Regions from separate parts of the Brevibacterium paucivorans genome, predicted to be linked through region 2. Evidence: predicted binding sites of a transcription regulator. Region 2 holds the regulator's gene; the other holds the start of a gene.
What was found. Region 2 encodes LexA, which represses DNA repair genes until DNA is damaged. Its sites were predicted from a motif close to TCGAACANNTGTTCGA; they were not measured.

Region 1 (9,302 bases), 480 kb from region 2:
TCCAACTTCCCCGCGTCGAAGAACTGGACCAACTGCTCGAACTGCTCCTGATTAATTCTGGACTCCGGCGGATACACCAGCGTCGTGCCGATGTGCGGGAACTCAACCGCCAGTCCTCCGTCGTCACGTGTGGTGATGCTGATGCGCCTGTTGGTTTTCTCCTGGTGGTGCTTCTTACACAACGGGTGCAGGTTCTCGAGCACAGTTTGCCCGCCACGTTTAGGATCCGCATGGTTGAACGGCTCTATGTGGTCTTTTTCGCACACCCGAGCCGGCACCGGACACCATAGCACCGAGCACATCACTGACCGAGCTTCAATCACGCGTTTGAGTGGCGCTGTCACGCGGTACTTTGTGGGGGTCGATTGAAGCACGACACCAGTGTCTGGATCGGTAAACATCCGATACACCCACGTTGCCCGGGAGATCAGTTCATCAGCGGTCTGGTCATCAATCGGAGTGCGATTATTCACCATCGCGGGCACGTTCAGGCGTTCCCGTACCAAAACTGGGCGAGCCATATTCCCGTCACTCTCGCGCGTCACAGTCTCGTGCGAACCATCCTCTTCTGGCGGTCTCGCACCTTGCACACTTTCATTAGGCGCATTGCCACCTTGCGCACTATCAGTTTGCGCACCTTCATTTGGCCCACTGCCCGCGAGCGCACTGTCATTAGGCGGATCTCCAACCGGAGTGGCTCCGCTTAAACCGTTTCTATCCGGAGGATCTTCAGCTTGTGGTTTACCGTCTGTGTTCATTCCGGCTGATTGCTGCACGCCCGGCGCTTCACCACCCGGATCCGTTCCTCCCGGTGGCCGATCTCCCGAAGCCCGACCGTCACCACCAGGCATCTTCACGCCATTAGCTTCCAGATCCAGCTCAATGAGTCCCGGCATTTGATCTTTGAGGAAGTGGACCACGGGGACTGTGACGTTGATGTTGGCCTGAGCTTTTAACCATTCCTCGTTGATTGGCATGGAGATGCACAGTTCCATTTCATACACGCGCTGCGCATTGTTGGCTTCCCATTTGTCATTAAACACGGGAACGCTACTTAGCCCCTTGGCTCCTTCACCTGCAACGTCAACGCTTTCCTCATGCTCCACGCTGGCCGGTTTCCGTTGCCCCGTGGGTACAACTTTTGCGCGTACTTCAGTACTGGGAATAGCGCCGACAGCCATGTCGAATAAGAGTTGGTCCATCAACCGGTCGTCGTCGATTTCCACGTCACCCAGGTCACCGACTCGGAGTTTAACCTTTTCACCAGATTCGCCGGGGACAAGGATTTCGCGGTCTTTGTCCGAAAGCGTGGCGATGAACGGGTCGATATCGTTTTTCTTAACCGCCCGCGCGCAACCACTTAAACGCGCGAAGTACGCGTGCATAACCAGGGTTGGGCCGGTCATCGTCACCGTGGACGTACCGTCGCCGTTGTCCCAGTACCGCACGCACCGGTTTCGCACCGCGTCTTCGTTTCGGCTCTTTGGGGTGGTCAGCATCGCAATGATCTCATTGACGTGTTTTCTAAACGTTTTGAAGGTCACGTCCAGTCGCCGTGACGTGAGCAGCTCATCAAACTGTGGAACACAGATCCCCAAGTGCGACAACCTTCGGGCGACATATGACACCCGGTCGTATCCGACGACACCGGCTTTCGCCAACGCCCACAGCTTGGGCATGAACAGCGCCCCTGTCACCACCCGGCGAGCCTCAGTGACCACCTGCGGTCCAGTGCAGTCCATGAACTGCGAAAGCACTCCCACCGTTGGGGAAGGCAACGAGTCAAGCAACCGTTCCACGTCTTTTACTGAAACCACACCACCACTCGGCCTAGTTACGCACACGACAGTGTCATCAATCGACACCCTGGGTGCCTGTTCGCGCACTTGGCCAAACGCATCTACCCGAGTTTCACCAGCGAAACTGGGCACCTTCCCGACGACAGTAGGAGCCGCGCCCGCCTCGGCATCGAAAACTGTACGTAGCTCCAATGAGTCATCCGGCATTGGGTCGAGGTGAGCAACGATGACAGAAACCAAGGCCTCGGCGCGCTTAATGGTCGCGTCATTGACCTCGCGCTCAACTTGCCCGAAAGCCTCAAATACCGCATCGCTGGGTTCGCAATAGAGGGCCGTGTCTTCTTCTAAGCCTGGATGAAACATCGCTTCTCACCTCCTTCGTGGTTCAATCTTACCACTATTAGAACACATATTCAATATCTAGATCACCATTTGTTTACTACTATTCGATATATGTTCGACTTACGCGCAATAGGAGCTAAATCGGTCGAACCCTAGAAGACCGGCGCCGAGGTGATATAAAGTTCCGCGCGCAATCGACGTCGATCCCCTAAGTGACCCCTAGCTTCGAAGTGCGCAAACACCCGCGCTCGGCAGCCCCTTAGACAACCAACGTCGTCTCTCGCGCGACCGAAGCAACACCCCGCCCTCAGTTACCCTGTGGGTTTCCCGCAACCGCGGTCACCTTGATGGCCTTGAGCGGTTTGGGCATCTCAGCTTTCACTTCCACCTTCACAGTGCCCAGGTCAGTACGCGCGACACAGTCGACCATCTCGAGGTCTTCACGTTTCACCATCTCCTTGGCCACCTGGCACGGCTCGCCGGGCACTTTGCCGCGCACCGCATCAGCCGCACCCAACGCCGCCAGGTCCGCGGTCCCCTCGGCATGCGCTTTGATCAACGCACTTCGCGCAGCGAACCCCACCGCGCCCATCAGCACCAACGCAAACGCCGTCAGCGCTACGGCCATCACGGTCGCGGTCCCCCGCTCATGTGTGCCACGCCCCCGCTCACGCAAACCGCTCTCTCGCCTCACAGAACGCGCTCTCCACATTCCCGCCACAGAACGCAAACCACCCGCCTCGGCTCTAATGCCCATCGAGCGAACCATGGCTTTCACCTTCCGTCCGGGCCTCGGCTGACGCTTCAACTTCCTTCATCACCGGATGCAACGCTTTGGGTAACGTAGTTTTCACATGCACCTTCGCGTATCCTCCACCCTGCGACACGGTCACTGTCGAACCCGGCCCAGCCTTACGCTTAGCCGCCTTCTCAATGTCTTGCGAGGGCTCACCTCGGGCCGCTTCCCTGGCGCCCGCCCGAGCCGCCTCGTACACCCGCACCTGCGCAATCCCAATGACGCCCGCACCCACCACGAGGATCAGCACCAACACCAACGCAGGAAGCACCACAGCGAACTCAGCAGTCACCGTGCCACGTTCACTGCTCCGCACCTTTGCCCTGCGTTGGCCAGAGCCTGTCCTACGCTCACCCGACACACCCCTGCGATCACCAAGCACACCGCTCGATGCCACAGCCTCGTGCCCGCCGAACCCAGCACAGCACCCAATATGCTTAACCCATTCCTGCACCGATCCTCGCAGTGGGACGAGCCATCGCATTACTGCCCCATTCCCAATGCGGTTTGCATGAGGTTGAGCAGAATGTTGTTGATCGGTTCACTCTTCAGCAACACCACCAGCAACGCCGCGAAGCCACACGCAGCTAACGTCGTAATCGCGTATTCAGCTGTGGTCGCCCCGGTTTCGTCACGCAGGTCAACTCGCATGATTTCTTTCGACTCCATCGTCTTTCCTTTCTCTTTGTGTGCGATGGACTTTGAGCGTCTCGCACCGCACTCCCCCTCAGAAAGAGCCCCATTCGCAACTGTGGAAAACGCCATTTCTTCCACATGCCGCGGGCCACTCCAACGCGTGCAGTATCCACAGGTCATGCACCCCACAACCGCCCAACGCTCACCGCACAAAAATCGCCGACATATCGCCCACCAGCGTGATCACCACCGGCACCACACCCGTGAGAATCACCGACGGCAAAACGCACACTCCCAACGGAATGACCAGGTGAACGCCCAATTTCGCAGCCGCCATCTGTCGGCGCCTACGCTCTGCCCGCCGCATATCGGACGCCAATCCGGACAGCAGCGGCGCCAACGCCACCCCCGTCGACCTCGAAAATTCCACCAACGACACCACCGTGCGGTGCTCGGCCACAGAATCCTGCGTTCCCACGTACGCGTTATCCACAGACCCAAGTGCCAAAGAACGACCTAACCGCCCCAACCCCGACCGGTCCTGCGTAGCCCTCGCCGCCAACTCAAACGCCCGCGGAATCGGCAACCCCGCCCGCAGACAAATCGCCACCAAGTCCAAATCAAACGCCAACTGCTCCACCTGGCTCTCACCCAGCGTGAGCTGCCCAAACGCCCACTTCCAGATCCGCACCAGCACACTGCCCCGGCGCACCCGCCTCGGCTGCGACAGCTGGCTCAACCTCCCAGACGACCTGGGCCACAACAGCCACACCACGCACCCGGCGCACGCCCCCGCAACAAGAACAGCCACTGGCCCCAGCGCTCCCGCACCCACCGGCGCAACACTCAACACAGCCACAACGCCCACCTCTACCTCGCTCCTGCCAACATGGACCGCATCCAGATCCGCCCCACAATCAACAGCACCAAACCACCACAAATGCTCAGCGCACCCGGCACTGACGTCACCAACTCCACCAAATCGGCACCCACCAGCACCGCCAACCCCAAGGACATGATCGGTAGCCAACTCAACACCATCACCGACGAAATCGGCCCCGCCAACGCCACATCGCGCTCCCGCATCGCATCCGCCCGATCCCTACACGTCGACGCATACGACGCCAGCATTTCGGCCGCCGGCGCACCCGCCTGCTCCGACACGAACCACACCGACGCCATCCCCGTCAGAATCCGCGCATCCTCATCACCCAGCTCACCGGCGTACATGCGCAACGCCTGATCCGGTTTCTCACCCAGCTCCATGGCCCTCGCCACCTTGCGCAACACCCGCTCCGCGACCTCGTTGTCCGGCAAGTCCGCCACCAGCGTCATCGCCCGCGCCGGCTCAATCCCCACCTTCAACAACTGCACCGCCCGGTCAATCACCGCGATCATGGGCGAATCCTCGCTCTCACCACCCGCGCCCGCACCGTCTCCCCTTCCGCGCACCCGCATCACGAACGCGCGCAGGCGGTCCCCGAAACGACCTCGGCCGGCCCCGCTCTCACCGAAGCCCCCGCTCAGAGTCCCAGCTCCCCTGCCAGCCCCACCGAGGCCCCGGCCAGCCTCACCAACGCCCCCACCAAAGATCCGGCGCACCCGCACCCCCGCACCCGGCCCCATAAACAGCCACACCGCGGCCGCCACACACAGCCCCGCACCAAACGCCACCAACGCAAACACACCAATCACCCAGCCCTAGTCCTAGCCCCAGCCCTAGTCCAAATCCCTACTCCCGCAACCGCGCAGCCAAATCCGCCCAGCCGGCACCTCGGCCACTGCCCAGCTCCCACGCCGGCACCGTCGACAGCACGCCCCGCTCCAACACCGGAACCGCCACCTGCGACACCACCCGGCCCCTAGGCCCCCGCGTCACGTGCACAATCACGTCTAACGCCGTGCTCACCTGCGACGTCACCGACTCCGGCGCCATCCCCGCCAACGCCCCCAGCGCCTCCAACCGCGCCGGCACCGCACTGGCAGCATTCGCGTGAATCGTGGCGCACCCACCCTCATGCCCCGTGTTCAGCGCGGTGAGCATGTCGCGCACCTCGGCCCCTCGGCACTCCCCCACCACCAGCCGATCCGGCCGCATCCGCAACGCGTTCTTCACCAAGTCAGCCATGGACACCTCACCCATGCCCTCCACGTTCGCTTGTCGCGCCGCCAACTGCACCACATGCGGATGCGCCACACTCAACTCCCGCGAATCCTCCACAACCAACAACCGTTGCCCCGGATCCACCTCGGCCAACAACGCCCCCAACAACGCCGTCTTCCCCGAACCCGTCCCACCAGAAATCAAGAAGTTCTTCCGCCGCTCCAACACGTGCAACAGCAGGTCGGCCACGTCCGGCACCACCGTCCCCGACCCCACTAACTCACTCAACGTGAACCCCCGATGCCGCGGAATCCTAAACGACAACACCGTCACATCCCCCGACAACGGCGGGATCACCGCGTTCAACCGCACCCCGTCGGGCAACCGCACGTCCACCAGCGGCTGCGAGTCGTCCAACCGCCGCCCGCCCAACGCCGCCAACCGCACCGCCAGCGCCCGCACATCCGCCTCGGTGCCCAACGACACCGGCACCCGGCACAACCCCTCACCGTGGTCCGCCCACACATCCCGCGGCCCGTTCACAAACACGTCCGTCGTCGACGCGTCGTCCAACAACGGCTGCAACGGCCCCGCCCCCGCCAACTGCGCGGAGATCTTCGCCACCAGTTCCAGCACCGCCGCTGACCCCAAGACCCTCCCGGATCGCGCAAGCGCGCTCGCCACCGCCGAGGTGGTCACCGGCCCTGGATTTTCCAGCAAGTAGTCGCGGACCTCGGCTACGAGGTCGTCATCAAGCCACTCCTTCATGACCACTCACCGCTCCTCGGCGTACACGTCGTCAAACAGGTAACTGGCGAATCTCGCCAGGTGCGTGCGCCCGCGAGGCAGCCCCTCACCTCGGTCGAGCTTCTCCCCCAGCGCCGCATCGTCCCGGAACGTGCCCGCCAAGTCCACGCCCACCGCTTTAGCCAGCAGATCCGCGTCCACCCCACCGCGTCCGCTTTCCCGCACCGCCACCCGGATCGACGAGTGGACCTGCGTGAGCCGACCCGCCACCGCCGCCGTTGCCACCGCGGCCCGCACCCGCCCCGGCGTCACCACCGTCATGCTGTGGCATGTGGCCGCCCACTCGATCGGCGCGTGCCTGGGCAGGTCGATCACCACAAAGTCGAACGCCTGCTGCGACGCCGCAATCACCGCGTCGAACACACCCTCCGTGATCTTCGACGCGTCCGCTTCAAGCGTCCGATCCCACGACAACACCGACAGATTCCCCTGCCTGGGCAACGCATCCTGCAACGTCGACGGTCGCAAACGCCCACGTGAACTCGCCAACGCGGGCCACCGCAGCCCCTCAATGTTTTCGCACCCCAGCACCACGTCGAGCCCGCCACCTAACGCATCGGCGTCGACCAGCACCGTAGACACCCCGGACTCCGCGCTCTGCCTGGCCACCGCGCACGCCAACACCGACGCGCCCGCACCTCCCGTTCCCCCAATCACCCCGTGGGTGAGCGCCGGCTTCCGAGGTGGTTCGACCGCCTGGATCATGCGTTGCGACAACCACTCGGCACCGGCGGGCAGCACCACCACGTTGTCCACCCCCAGCCGAGCCGCCGCCCGCCACACGTCATCCCCAGCGCCTTCGGCTCCCACCAGCACACTCGGGATTCCGGGGGTCGCGGGCGCGTGGGTGACGTCCTCGCCCACCAGAATGAGGACGGCATTTTGCCACCCACCGCTGTCGGGGCTACGGACTTCCAGCGTCACTCCCACCCCGTCGGCCAGCGCGGAACAATGTTCAATCAGACTTCGCACGTGCGTGAATAAAACTACTTGCATAGCTTCACTGTGTGACGCCGTGCCTTCGCTTTCTAGAGCCGGTCACACATCTGTGGAAAACCGAGGTGGCACCCACCGATTGTGTACATCAGTCGTAAGTCTGTGCCAAGGAGTCGCGCACGCCCTGGCAATTCGCGGGCCGGCCCCACCCGCGAGCGCACAAAAAAGCACCCGCACTGGGAGTTATCCACAGTGCGGGTGCTTCTAGTGCGTGTTTACGGAAGGATCACATCGGACACATTGTGCAAAATTCCTTCTTGCTGCGCACTGTTGTGCACAACGTATGACGTGCCACGGTCCTCCTGTGCCAAGAACCACTCGCCAGGTGTCACCATGAACACGGTCTCGCCCGTGGTTTCGTCCACGGCCGGGCGCGGTTCCGGCACCGCAAACCAGAATGGCTCGGAAGCCGGCGCCTGCGCCTGCGCCTCATTGCCCTGCTGTGGTTGCACGGCGTGTGCCAGCTGCGTCTCCTGGTCTCCCGACCCGTCCACCGGCTCAAAGCCCTGCTCCGAGTACTCATACGGGCGGAAGTACTGCGTTGGCTCGTTGTCATCGGCCACGCGAGACGCCGCGTCGCCGCGCGCATCGGGCTCGCGTGGTGCGTCATCTTGAGCGTTCGCTCCCGCGCCCGAGGTGTTCGCCACCTCATGCTCACGACCCGCCTCGGTTGGCGCTCCTGGCTTGGCCCATGGGTTCTGCGGTTGCGCATCCCCGGTCGCGCCCGTGGCACCTGCAGCGCCCGTCGAACCAGTAGCGTCCGAGGCTCCCGCCGCACCCGCAACACCGGCCACTCCTGCGGCCACACCTGCTCCGGCGACTCCCGCGGCAGCTCCGGCCGAACGCGATCCTGCGCCCTCTGCACCGTCTGCCACAGAAGCGTCCTTGGGTTTTGCGGCGGCCTCAGACTGGTCAGCCTTCTGTGGCTCGTCTGCCTCCTGCGATGCGTCGGTGTTCCGTGACGCGTCGGTCTTGTGCGACTCGCCTACCGCACTGCCCGAGGTCGCAGCACTCTGCGCCCACGGCCCACCTGGCTGGTCACTCGTCTGGTTTTCCTTACCACCGGTCATGAATGCCTGTGTGGGCTGGTTCTGCGCGTAGCGAGGTTCCTTGGCGCTGTGACGGCCCAGGTACGCCTGCTCGTCATCAGAGGTGTAGAACGTGTCTTCGTCCTTCTGACCCTGGCCACTCTGACCCTTGTCGCCCTGGTCTTGCTGGCCGTGATCCCCTGGCTGGTTCGGCTGTCCGCCGTTCTGTGCCCACGGCTGGCTGGTCTGCTCGCCAGGCTGTCCGCCGTTCTGTGCCCACGGCTGGCTGGTCTGTTCGCCAGGCTGGCTCTGCTGTGCCCACGGCTGTCCCGGGGTTTCGCCCTGAGCTGCCTGGCCATCGTGCTGAGCCTGACCAGGCTGAGCTCCAGCGCTCTGGCTGTCGTTCTGTGGCGCAAACGCACCGTGCCCTGCACCGTATCCCGCGCCACCACCGGCAGTCACCTGCTGACCGCTGGGCTGTGCCCACGGCTGGCTAGGACCGGAAGCGGGCTGTGATGCCGACTCATCAGCACCAGCACCCGACTGCGAAGCCGGCTGCGAACCCTGACCGGGCGCGAACTCTGAACCTGGCTGCGAACCCTGCTCAGGTGCGAACTGTGAACCCGGCTGCGAACCAAAGCCACCGGCTGGCTGCGATCCGGCTTGCGCCTGACCCACACCATGCGCCTGACCCGCACCGTGCGCCTGGCCTGCGCCCTGCTCCTGGCCCGTAATCCCCGGCTGAGCCACGTGAGAAACCTGAGCGTTCGGTCCACCTTGCGCGCCCACAACCG
Region 2 (9,302 bases):
TCGATGTGTGTGTCGCCGGTTGCGTTGATCTCAAGGTCGATGCATGAGTGCTTGGACAGCGCCGTGAGCATGTGGTCGAAAAACGGAACGCCCGTTGAGATGGTTGAGGTTCCGGTTCCGTCGAGGTTGAGGGTGACGGTGACGTCGGATTCCGAGGTCGTTCGAGTAACCGTTGCTGTGCGGGTCATGCCTGTCCTTGGAGGTGAGGGTGGGTGCGCGTCACGTCGGTGATTGCGCGAATGAATTCCGTGGTTTCGAAGTCGGTTCCCGCGTTGACGCGCAAGTGCCCGGGGATACCGTTGTTGCGCACCAGGACGCCGTGTGCGAGAAGCGCTTCGAACATCGCCTGCGGGTCCGTGACGTTTCCGAACATCAGGAAATTCGAGTCACTGGACACGACCGAGTACCCCAGTTCCGTCAACGCTTGACTCATGGTGTTGCGCGATTCCACAAGGCGTTCCACGTTTTCCAGCAGTGCTGGCGTGTGTTCAAGCGCTGCACACGCCGCCACCTGAGTCAGGCGTGACAGGTGATACGGCAGACGCACCAGGCGCAGAACATCAATGAAGTCCGGATGCGCAACGGCGTAACCGACGCGCGCACCGGCAAAAGCGAACGCTTTACTCATGGTGCGCGAAACCACCAAACGCGGGTTGTCTGGAAGAAGATCGAGCGCAGTTTGGAATCCTGGCCGCGCAAATTCGGCGTAGGCCTCGTCGACGATGACGATACCTGCCGTCTCTTCAAGAACTGCTTCTACGACCTGAATCGGAGTTGAGCAACCCGTGGGGTTGTTGGGGGTACAAATGAAGGTGATGTCTGGCTTGTTCTCACGCACAGCGTTAACTGCCGTGTCCACATCAAGCGTGAAGTCGTCGTTGCGTGAGGCTTTGATCCATGTGGCACCCGTCGATGTGGTGATAAGCGGGTGCATCGAATAGCTTGGCTCAAATCCGAGTCCTGTGCGCCCTGGTCCCGCAAACGCTTGGACAATGTGGGACAGAACCTCGTTCGAGCCATTGGCTGCCCAAATCCATTCGGGCGGAATCTGAGTGAGCTCACCGTTGCCCTGCTTTTGCAGAACCGTGGACAGGTACTGCGACAGGAGCTCCCGCAGGCGAGTGAACTCACGGTCCGGATAGCGGTTGAGATGTTGAAGCTGCTCCCCAAGATTCTTCTGCAACGCCTCGACCACGACTGGTGGAACGTCATACGAGTTCTCGTTGACGTTGAGGCGCACTGGCACATCATGCACTGGCGCGCCGTAGGGCTTCGCACCGCGCAGATCGTTTCGAACCGGGAGATTTTCAACCACGCCACGAGTTTAACGTGAGGGCACTTCGAGCTTTTGTCCGGGTCGAACAAGCGAGCCGTCGAGGCCGTTGAGCGCCTTAATCTGCTTCACCACCTGGTCGGTGGGAACACCTTCACTGTGCTCACGTGCGATAGTCCACAGCGACTGGTCCTCCTGCACTGTCACCGTCACGGTCTGAGCTGATGCCCCACCTTCAGAAGCCTGCGCCGGCAACACGGCCAAGCTAATAGCGAACGCCGCGACAACCAACGCAAGCACAACCACTAGCCGACGAACCGCATATGTGCGAGCCACTCGTGTCATCTCATTCCTCCATTCGAACTAATGTTCTATCGAATCTATGTTCTATTGAACACAACATTCGAACAAATGTCTACTGTTTCTAGAACAAATGTGCGAAAATAGATTCAAACGCGATCCCTTTCGCTTTCACACCTGACTGTTCCAGGAGGGTCTGACACAGTTTTTGGATCGCACGTTTTAGCAGGTCACACATTGGGAGGAAACGTGGCAGAAAAGGCAAAGCGGGGCCGGGGGCGCCCACGCAACGAAAGCGTCATCGCAGACATTCAAGAGCAAGAGTCACTGCACTCGCGCTCACTACCAGAAGACTCAATCTCACGCACCGACAGGCGACTGACTCCACGTCAGCGGCAAGTCCTCGAATGCATCGAACACGCCGTCTACACCAACGGCTACCCACCAAGCATGCGTGAAATTGGCCAGGCAGCCGGCCTGGCCTCGCTGTCATCTGTTGCCCACCAGCTCAACCAGCTGGAACGCTTGGGGTACGTCCGTCGCGACCCTAAACGACCTCGGGCCCTTGAAGTCGTCAACCCCGACGAAATCGAGTACAACAACAACATCACCCCAGAAACCTCCGCGAACACCGCACTGGTTCCTGTCGTGGGACGCATCGCAGCCGGTGGCCCCATCACGGCAGAACAGCACGTTGAGGACGTCTTCCCACTCCCCCGTCAGGTTGTGGGCTCAGGCGAAATGTTCCTCGTGCAGGTCGTAGGTGACTCCATGATCGACGCGGCCATCTGCGACGGCGACTGGGTCGTGGTGCGCAAACAGTCCACGGCCAACAACGGCGAAATCGTAGCCGCCCTACTCGACAACGAAGCCACCGTGAAGACGCTCAAGCGCGAAGGTGGCAAGCAGTGGTTGCTCCCTGAGAACAAGGACTACGAACCCATCGACGGCGATCACGCGCTCATCATGGGCCTGGTCACCGCCGTTATTCGTCGGCTGTAGAAGTTGCAGCGGCCCCAGCGCCGGCTTCCCCGGTAGCAACTCCCGTTGCCAGGCGCTGCAAGGCCTGCTTCACCAGTCCAGAATTAGTGGTCCGCCACAGTGGCGGAAGCGAGTCGAGCAAAAACTTCGAATAGCCTGCTGTGCGCGCACGCGAGTCCAACAGCGCAACCACACCGCTGTCGTGTGACGTGCGGATCAGCCTCCCAGCTCCCTGCGCCAACCGCAACGCCGCGTGCGTTGCCGACACCGCCATGAACCCGTTCGCACCTCTAGCTGCTGCAGCCTGAGTGCGCGCCTGCGACAACGGGTCGTCGGGGCGTGGAAACGGAATCCGGTCGATAAGCACCAGCCGGTTGGTCAGCCCCGGCACATCCACGCCCTGCCACAGCGACATTGTGCCAAACAGAACAGCCGAATCATCGGCGGCGAAGTCCCTCACCAGGACCGACAACGTGTCCTCGCCTTGCAAGTACACCGGGTACCGCGTGCGTTCCCGCACAAACTGCGCAGCCTCTTCAGCGGCGCGCCGGGACGAAAACAGTCCCAGGGCACCACCTCGGGATGCCTCAATCAGTTCCACGATTTCGTCCAACACCTGAACGTTGACCCCTGACCTGCCGGGCTTGGGCAGGTGCCCGGCCACGTAGAGGATCCCCTGCTTCTGGTAGTCAAACGGGCTACCCACGTCGATCGCGTCGTACCGGGGCGCATCCTCCCCAGCCAGCCCCAGGGCAGCCGCAACCGGTTCAAACTTGCCACCCAACGCCAGTGTCGCCGATGTCGCCACCACGGTGGACTCAGCAAACAACCCGTTCCGCAACGTACCCGCCACACTCAGCGGCGCCACTACGAGCGACGTAGTGGTGGTTTCCTTAAACGTGTTCGTCGAAATCCATGCAACATCGTTGCTGTTGCGGTCCAACAACCGCTCCACCAGCTCATACGCCTCATCAATGCGCGCGCGTGCCATGTGCCGTCCAGCGTCGGGCTCGGACTCCTTGGACACTCCCCCGACCTGCGAACTCAAGTCCCGCAACGCGTCATGCACGGCTGACAGCGCGTCGCCCAGGTCTTCTGGCCACACGCGCAACAGACCGGGCTCGTGCTCTTCCAGGGCAGTCGCAAACTGATCGCTGGCCCTGGTGAGCGCCTGAATGGTGTTCGCCGTGGCGGCCGTGTGCTTCTTAGCAGTCGACGCCACAGCGCTTAGAAGCGCATGCGTGATTGCCCCGGTGAGCGCGCCGGTCACGCGGTCGCGCAGTTCGTGCGCCTCGTCGATCACCACCGCCGAATGCTCCGGCAACACCGACTGCTCCCCTTGCGCTTCAATCGCCAAGAGCGCGTGGTTGGTGACCACAATGTCGGAGTCCGCCGCCGAGTTCTTGGCGCGTTCGGCAAAGCACTCTTCGAACATGGGACACGTGGACCCCAGGCAGTCGAACGAGTTCACGGACACCAGCGACCATGTCCGGTCGGACACGCCAGGCACCAGGTCGTCCCGATCCCCCGTCGCGGTCGCGTCGGCCCACTCCCGGATCCGCGCGATCTCGGCTTCGGTCGCGGTCATTGAGCCGCCTCGGTGCCCTTGAATGTCAGCCCCAACGTCAAACAGGGCGGACTCTTCATCACCCGGGTACCCGCCTCCCAGCTTGTGGAGGCACACGTAGTTGCGCCGTCCTTTTAACACCGCCGAGGTGGGCTTCCGCCCGGTGATGGCCCCTACCGTTTTCGTAAGTCGGGGTAGGTCTCGTTGGATGATCTGTGACTGCAGGGCAAGTGTTGCGGTGGAGATGATGACCCGGTCACCGGTTCGCAGCGTGTATTCGACACTGGGCACCAGGTAGCCCAGGGATTTCCCGGTTCCGGTGCCTGCTTGCACCAGCAGGTGCGTCTGGTTGTCCAAGGCGCTCGATACTGCTTGGGCCATGGTGGTCTGGCCTTCGCGGTGGGTTCCGCCTAGGGCATCTACGGCTGCGTCAAGGAGTTGTTCTACGTCTGAGCTCATGTGGTTCACCCAAAGGTATGTGGGTCGACCATGTCTGGCTGTCGAAATTGTTCGAGTTCGTGCAGAAGATCGGGCTCCACCATGGCCACCAGCAAAGTGCCCTGCGAGGTGTATTTCTCAGACTCAACCGTGCCTTCATCGTGGGCCCGGGCAATGAGTTCACCACGGTCGAACGGGATGAGTGCGGTGATGTGGTGGGACGGGCGCGGCAACAGGTCATCGATGCGGTCACGAAGCTCTTCGACTCCCTGCCCCGAGTGCGCGGACACAACGACGGCGTTTGGGTACGTGTTGAGCACGCGCGCCAGGGTGTCTGGATTCGCGATATCGGCTTTGTTGAAGACGATGAGTTCGGGGATGTCTCCGGTTTCGGCTTCGTTGAGCACTTCGTGTACCGCCCGAATCTGAGCCAGTGGGTCCGCGTGTGAGGCGTCGACAATGTGTAGGAGGAGATCGGCATCCGAGGCCTCTTCCAGCGTGGAGCGGAAGGCTTCAACGAGCTGGTGAGGCAGGTTGCGCACAAACCCCACCGTGTCGGTGTAGGTGAACACACGGCCATCGGCTGTGTGCGCCTGACGGACTGTGGGGTCAAGGGTGGCGAACAGTTCGTTCTTCACCATGACCCCGGCGTCCGTGAGCCTGTTGAGCAGGGAGGACTTGCCAGCGTTGGTGTAGCCCACGATGGCCACACTGGGCACCTTGTTGCGGGTGCGGTTGGAGCGCTTGGTTTCGCGGGCTGGCGCCATCGCCTTGATCTCGCGGCGGAGTTTAGCCATGCGCGTGCGAATACGACGACGGTCGAGCTCAATTTTTGTTTCACCAGGTCCGCGCGACCCAATTCCAGCACCCCCGGCGACACGACCACCGGCTTGCCGGGACATGGAATCACCCCAACCACGCAAACGCGGAAGCAGGTATTCCAGCTGTGCTAACTCCACTTGGGCTTTACCCTCACGGCTCTTAGCGTGTTGGGCGAAAATGTCCAGAATCAAGGCAACTCGGTCAATCACTTTGACCTTAACCACGTCTTCGAGCGCACGGCGTTGGCTGGGCGCAAGTTCAGTGTCGGTAATGACGGTGTCGGCGCCAACGTTGGCGACGATCTGGGCGAGCTCTTGCGCCTTTCCACGCCCCAAGTACGTGGACGGGTCAGGGGTATCGCGTCGTTGCAACACCCCGTCGAGTACACGCGAACCGGCGGTTTCAGCTAGGGCGGCAAGTTCGCGGAGCGAGGTTTCTGCTTCTTCGGTTGAACCTGAATACACTCCTGCGAGCACCACGTTTTCAAGTCGAATCTGCCTATATTCGACCTCGGTAATGTCTTCGAGTTCGGTCGATAGTCCGTTGACACGTCGTAGTGCTTCACGTTCTAGAAGATCAAGCTGACTGTAGTCGTCGCTTGCGAGGTGGTCATCCGTCAGTGAGTCGGAGGCTCGGGACAGCACCCTGTCGATCATTTCGCGGTGCTTATCTGATTGCATTGAGCTCTTTCTGTCGATAGCTAGAGACATTATTGTTTCACACTGGTGCTTTAGCATGATGGGGTGAACGATCACTACTTCTCATCTCAACCGCACACTGCGTCGAAGCCTCGCACCATCACGGTGCGTCTTGCTGGTCGCGAAGTTGACGTCACCACTGATGCGGGCGTCTTTTCCCCGTCGCGACTGGATCCGGGAACCGCGGTGTTGTTGAAGAATCTGCCTGCTCCTCCTACCGGGGACATTCTGGATTTGGGGTGCGGTTGGGGCCCCATCAGTCTGCAAGCCGGTCTCGAAGCACGTGATGACGACACCGATGTGCGCGTGTGGGCATTAGACGTCAATGAGCGCTCCTTGTCGCTGACCCGCGAGAACGCGAAAGCCGCCGGCCTGACGTCTGTCACTCCCGTTCTTGCCCAGGACATTCCGGACAGTGTCCAGTTCTCAGCAATCTGGTCGAACCCGCCCATTCGTGTGGGCAAGGACGTGTTGCACGACCTTCTTTTGACGTGGCTTCCTCGCTTGGTTCCCGGCGGTGAAGCGTGGCTTGTGGTGTCCAAGAACCTGGGTGCGGACTCGCTGGCCACGTGGATGGTAGAGAATCTGCCGGGTGGCTGGGATGTGCGCAAGGAGGCGTCTGCCAAAGGCTTCCGCGTTTTGGTGGTTACAAAACCGGAAGATCCCGAGGTGTGACTTCGTAAGTGATGACCGCCGGCCCTGACAGCGCCACGGTTTCTCCTGTGATGTCGATGCGGACTGCCCCACCGGGTTGGTGTACCGTCCATGTGGTTGGGGCTTGTGGGCCGCGCCCGGCCCACACGTAGGCTGCCAGCGCCGAGGCGCACGTGCCCGTTCCACACGCGTGGGTTTCGCCCACTCCACGTTCATGTACGCGCATCCGCAACGTTCCTGTTGTGGGGTCGTTGTCCGGTTCGATCACGATGTATTCGACGTTGGTTCCCGCTGGTGGTTCGGGTTCGACGTGCGGGGGTTCGTGCAGTTTGGCGGCTTCGAGTTCTTCCGCGTGAGCCAGGGCTACCACGGTGTGCGGGTTGCCCATGTCCACGGTCAGTCCTGGGCGGGCTACGCGGACTCCGGGTGTTTCGACTGTTGCGTCGAACGCTTCACCGCCACCTGGCAGTTGCCACTTGCCCATGTCGACTTTGTACCAGGGCTCGTCTCCGCCCAGTGGGTCCGGAATCACTGTGACGTGCTTGATGCCCGCTCGGGTTCCAACCGCAAACGACTGCGACTGCACAAGGTCGTACGTTCGCAGGTAGTGGGCAAAAACGCGCACTCCGTTTCCGCACATTTCGGCTATTGAGCCGTCCGCGTTTCGGTAGTCCATGAACCATTCGGCACCACCGTCATGAGCCACGTCCCCGGCTTCTTCGCCCAGTGTGGCACTTCGAATCACGCGAATGACCCCGTCGCCACCAATCCCGGTGTGGCGGTCAGCAAGCGCGCGCACGCCAGCCGGGTCTAGCGCGTGCTCACCGTTGGGGTCGTGGAGGAGAACAAAGTCGTTGGCGGTTCCGTGTCCTTTAACGAGTTGTCCGTCAATCATGCGGTCTCCTTGATGTAGTCAAGCGCGTTCTGTGGCGTGTGCGGGTCGGTGGCGTCAAACCACTGGATGCGCGGGTCGCGCCGGAACCAGGTTTCTTGTCGTTTTGCGAACTGGCGGGTTCGCGTCACTGTTGAGTCAATGGCTAAGTCGGCACTCATTTTGTCGTCGAGGTAGTCAATGATCTGCGCATACCCTATTGCGTGCCGCGCGGTTTTCCCGTCCCGCAGCCCCTGGTCGAGCAGCGTGCGCACCTCGTCGACCCAACCGGCGTCCCACATAAGGTGGACACGGTCGGCAATGCGCTGGTGCAGGGTTTCGCGGTCTTGAGCCAGCCCCACCTGGATAGTGGGCGTAAAGTACGTGTATTCGGGCAGTTCAGAGCTGAACGTGTCGCCCGTCAGCGCAATCACTTCAAGGGCCCGCACAATCCTCCGTGCGTCGGTAGGTTTGATTGTGCTGGCCGCTTTGGGGTCGAGCTCTTCGAGCATCGTATGCATGTCGTGAAGCGCTCCGGCGTCGGCAATTCCTTCCAGCCGAGCCCGCATCGCCGGGTCTGTTCCGGGGAAGTTCATGACATCGGTTGCCGCTCGCACGTAGAGTCCCGATCCGCCAACAATGATGGGGGTACGCCCCCGCTGGTGGATCTGGTCGATCAGGGCACGCGCACTGCGTTGGTATTCACTGACCGAGGCGTCCTGCGTGACATCCAGGATGTCGAGCAGGTGGTGTGGGACTTCCGCGCGTTGTTCGGGTGCCACTTTCGCGGTCCCAATGTCCATGCCGCGGTAGAACTGCATGGAGTCTGCGTTGATGATTTCGCCATCGAGGTGGTGAGCCAAAGTAATTGCCAGGTCTGATTTGCCTGTTGCGGTGGCCCCCACAACGTTGATGACGGTCACGGTTAGTTTGCTCCTACTCGGATGGTGGGCAGTCCCAGGTTGGTGGGTCCCGAGGTGGCAGCCCCTCCCGTGGTGCCGCAACTTTCTGCTTGGGAGAGGTCCCACGCGTCGCCCGCCGGTGTGCGCCTCACGGTGTATTCCGAATCGCTGATGAGGAAGTACGGTTTCGCTTCGGTCACCGTTGCTGTGACGATGTCGCCGGGACGCGCGTCCAGTCCTTCTTGAGCCCGCACGTGAACGAGTCGGTTGTCGCGTGCTCGACCGGACATGCGCCCGTGTTGCGGGTCAGGACCACTGTTGACGAGTACTTCAACCTGATTGCCCACGCACGCCTTGTTTTCTTCCCACGCGATCTGGTCTTGGAGTTCGACCAGGCGTTCGAACCGTTCTTGCACAACGTCTTTTGGAATCTGGTTTTCCATGGTGGCAGCCGGCGTACCGGGGCGGATTGAGTACTGGAACGTATATGCCTGAGTGAAACGCGCTTGGCGCACCACGTCCATGGTCTGTTCGAAGTCTTCCTCGGTTTCACCGGGGAATCCAACAATGATGTCGGTGGTGATCGACGCGTGCGGAATGCGTTCGCGTACCTTGTCCAGAATGTTCATGAAGCGTTTGGTGCGGTAGGACCTGCGCATGGCTTTCAGCACGGTGTCCGACCCTGACTGCAGTGGCATGTGCAGCTGTGGCATGACCGTTGGGGTTTCGGCCATCGCCTCAATGACGTCGTCGGAAAACGCAGCCGGGTGTGGGCTGGTAAAGCGCACGCGTTCAA

Region 1: a site for LexA is predicted at 2,201-2,216, ahead of JOE56_RS11295 (HNH endonuclease signature motif containing protein). Genes of this name have one in related genera too.

The regions. Positions count from the first base shown of each region.
Region 1 is NZ_JAFBCP010000001.1:1,507,039-1,516,340, reverse strand. It holds gene JOE56_RS11295 (HNH endonuclease signature motif containing protein) at 1-2,162, opposite strand, end outside; gene JOE56_RS07015 (Rv3654c family TadE-like protein) at 2,449-2,835, opposite strand; gene JOE56_RS11630 (TadE family type IV pilus minor pilin) at 2,888-3,229, opposite strand; gene JOE56_RS07005 (DUF4244 domain-containing protein) at 3,421-3,606, opposite strand; gene JOE56_RS07000 (type II secretion system F family protein) at 3,776-4,432, opposite strand; gene JOE56_RS11625 (type II secretion system F family protein) at 4,444-5,268, opposite strand; gene JOE56_RS06990 (TadA family conjugal transfer-associated ATPase) at 5,306-6,445, opposite strand; gene ssd (septum site-determining protein Ssd) at 6,452-7,480, opposite strand; gene JOE56_RS06980 (hypothetical protein) at 7,696-9,302, opposite strand, start outside.
Region 2 is NZ_JAFBCP010000001.1:1,985,228-1,994,529, reverse strand. It holds gene hisB (imidazoleglycerol-phosphate dehydratase HisB) at 1-188, opposite strand, end outside; gene JOE56_RS09240 (histidinol-phosphate transaminase) at 185-1,315, opposite strand; gene JOE56_RS09235 (LysM peptidoglycan-binding domain-containing protein) at 1,325-1,618, opposite strand; gene lexA (transcriptional repressor LexA) at 1,901-2,575, shown strand; gene JOE56_RS09225 (ATP-dependent DNA helicase) at 2,559-4,580, opposite strand; gene hflX (GTPase HflX) at 4,586-6,061, opposite strand; gene JOE56_RS09215 (class I SAM-dependent methyltransferase) at 6,125-6,754, shown strand; gene dapF (diaminopimelate epimerase) at 6,726-7,628, opposite strand; gene miaA (tRNA (adenosine(37)-N6)-dimethylallyltransferase MiaA) at 7,625-8,527, opposite strand; gene miaB (tRNA (N6-isopentenyl adenosine(37)-C2)-methylthiotransferase MiaB) at 8,530-9,302, opposite strand, start outside.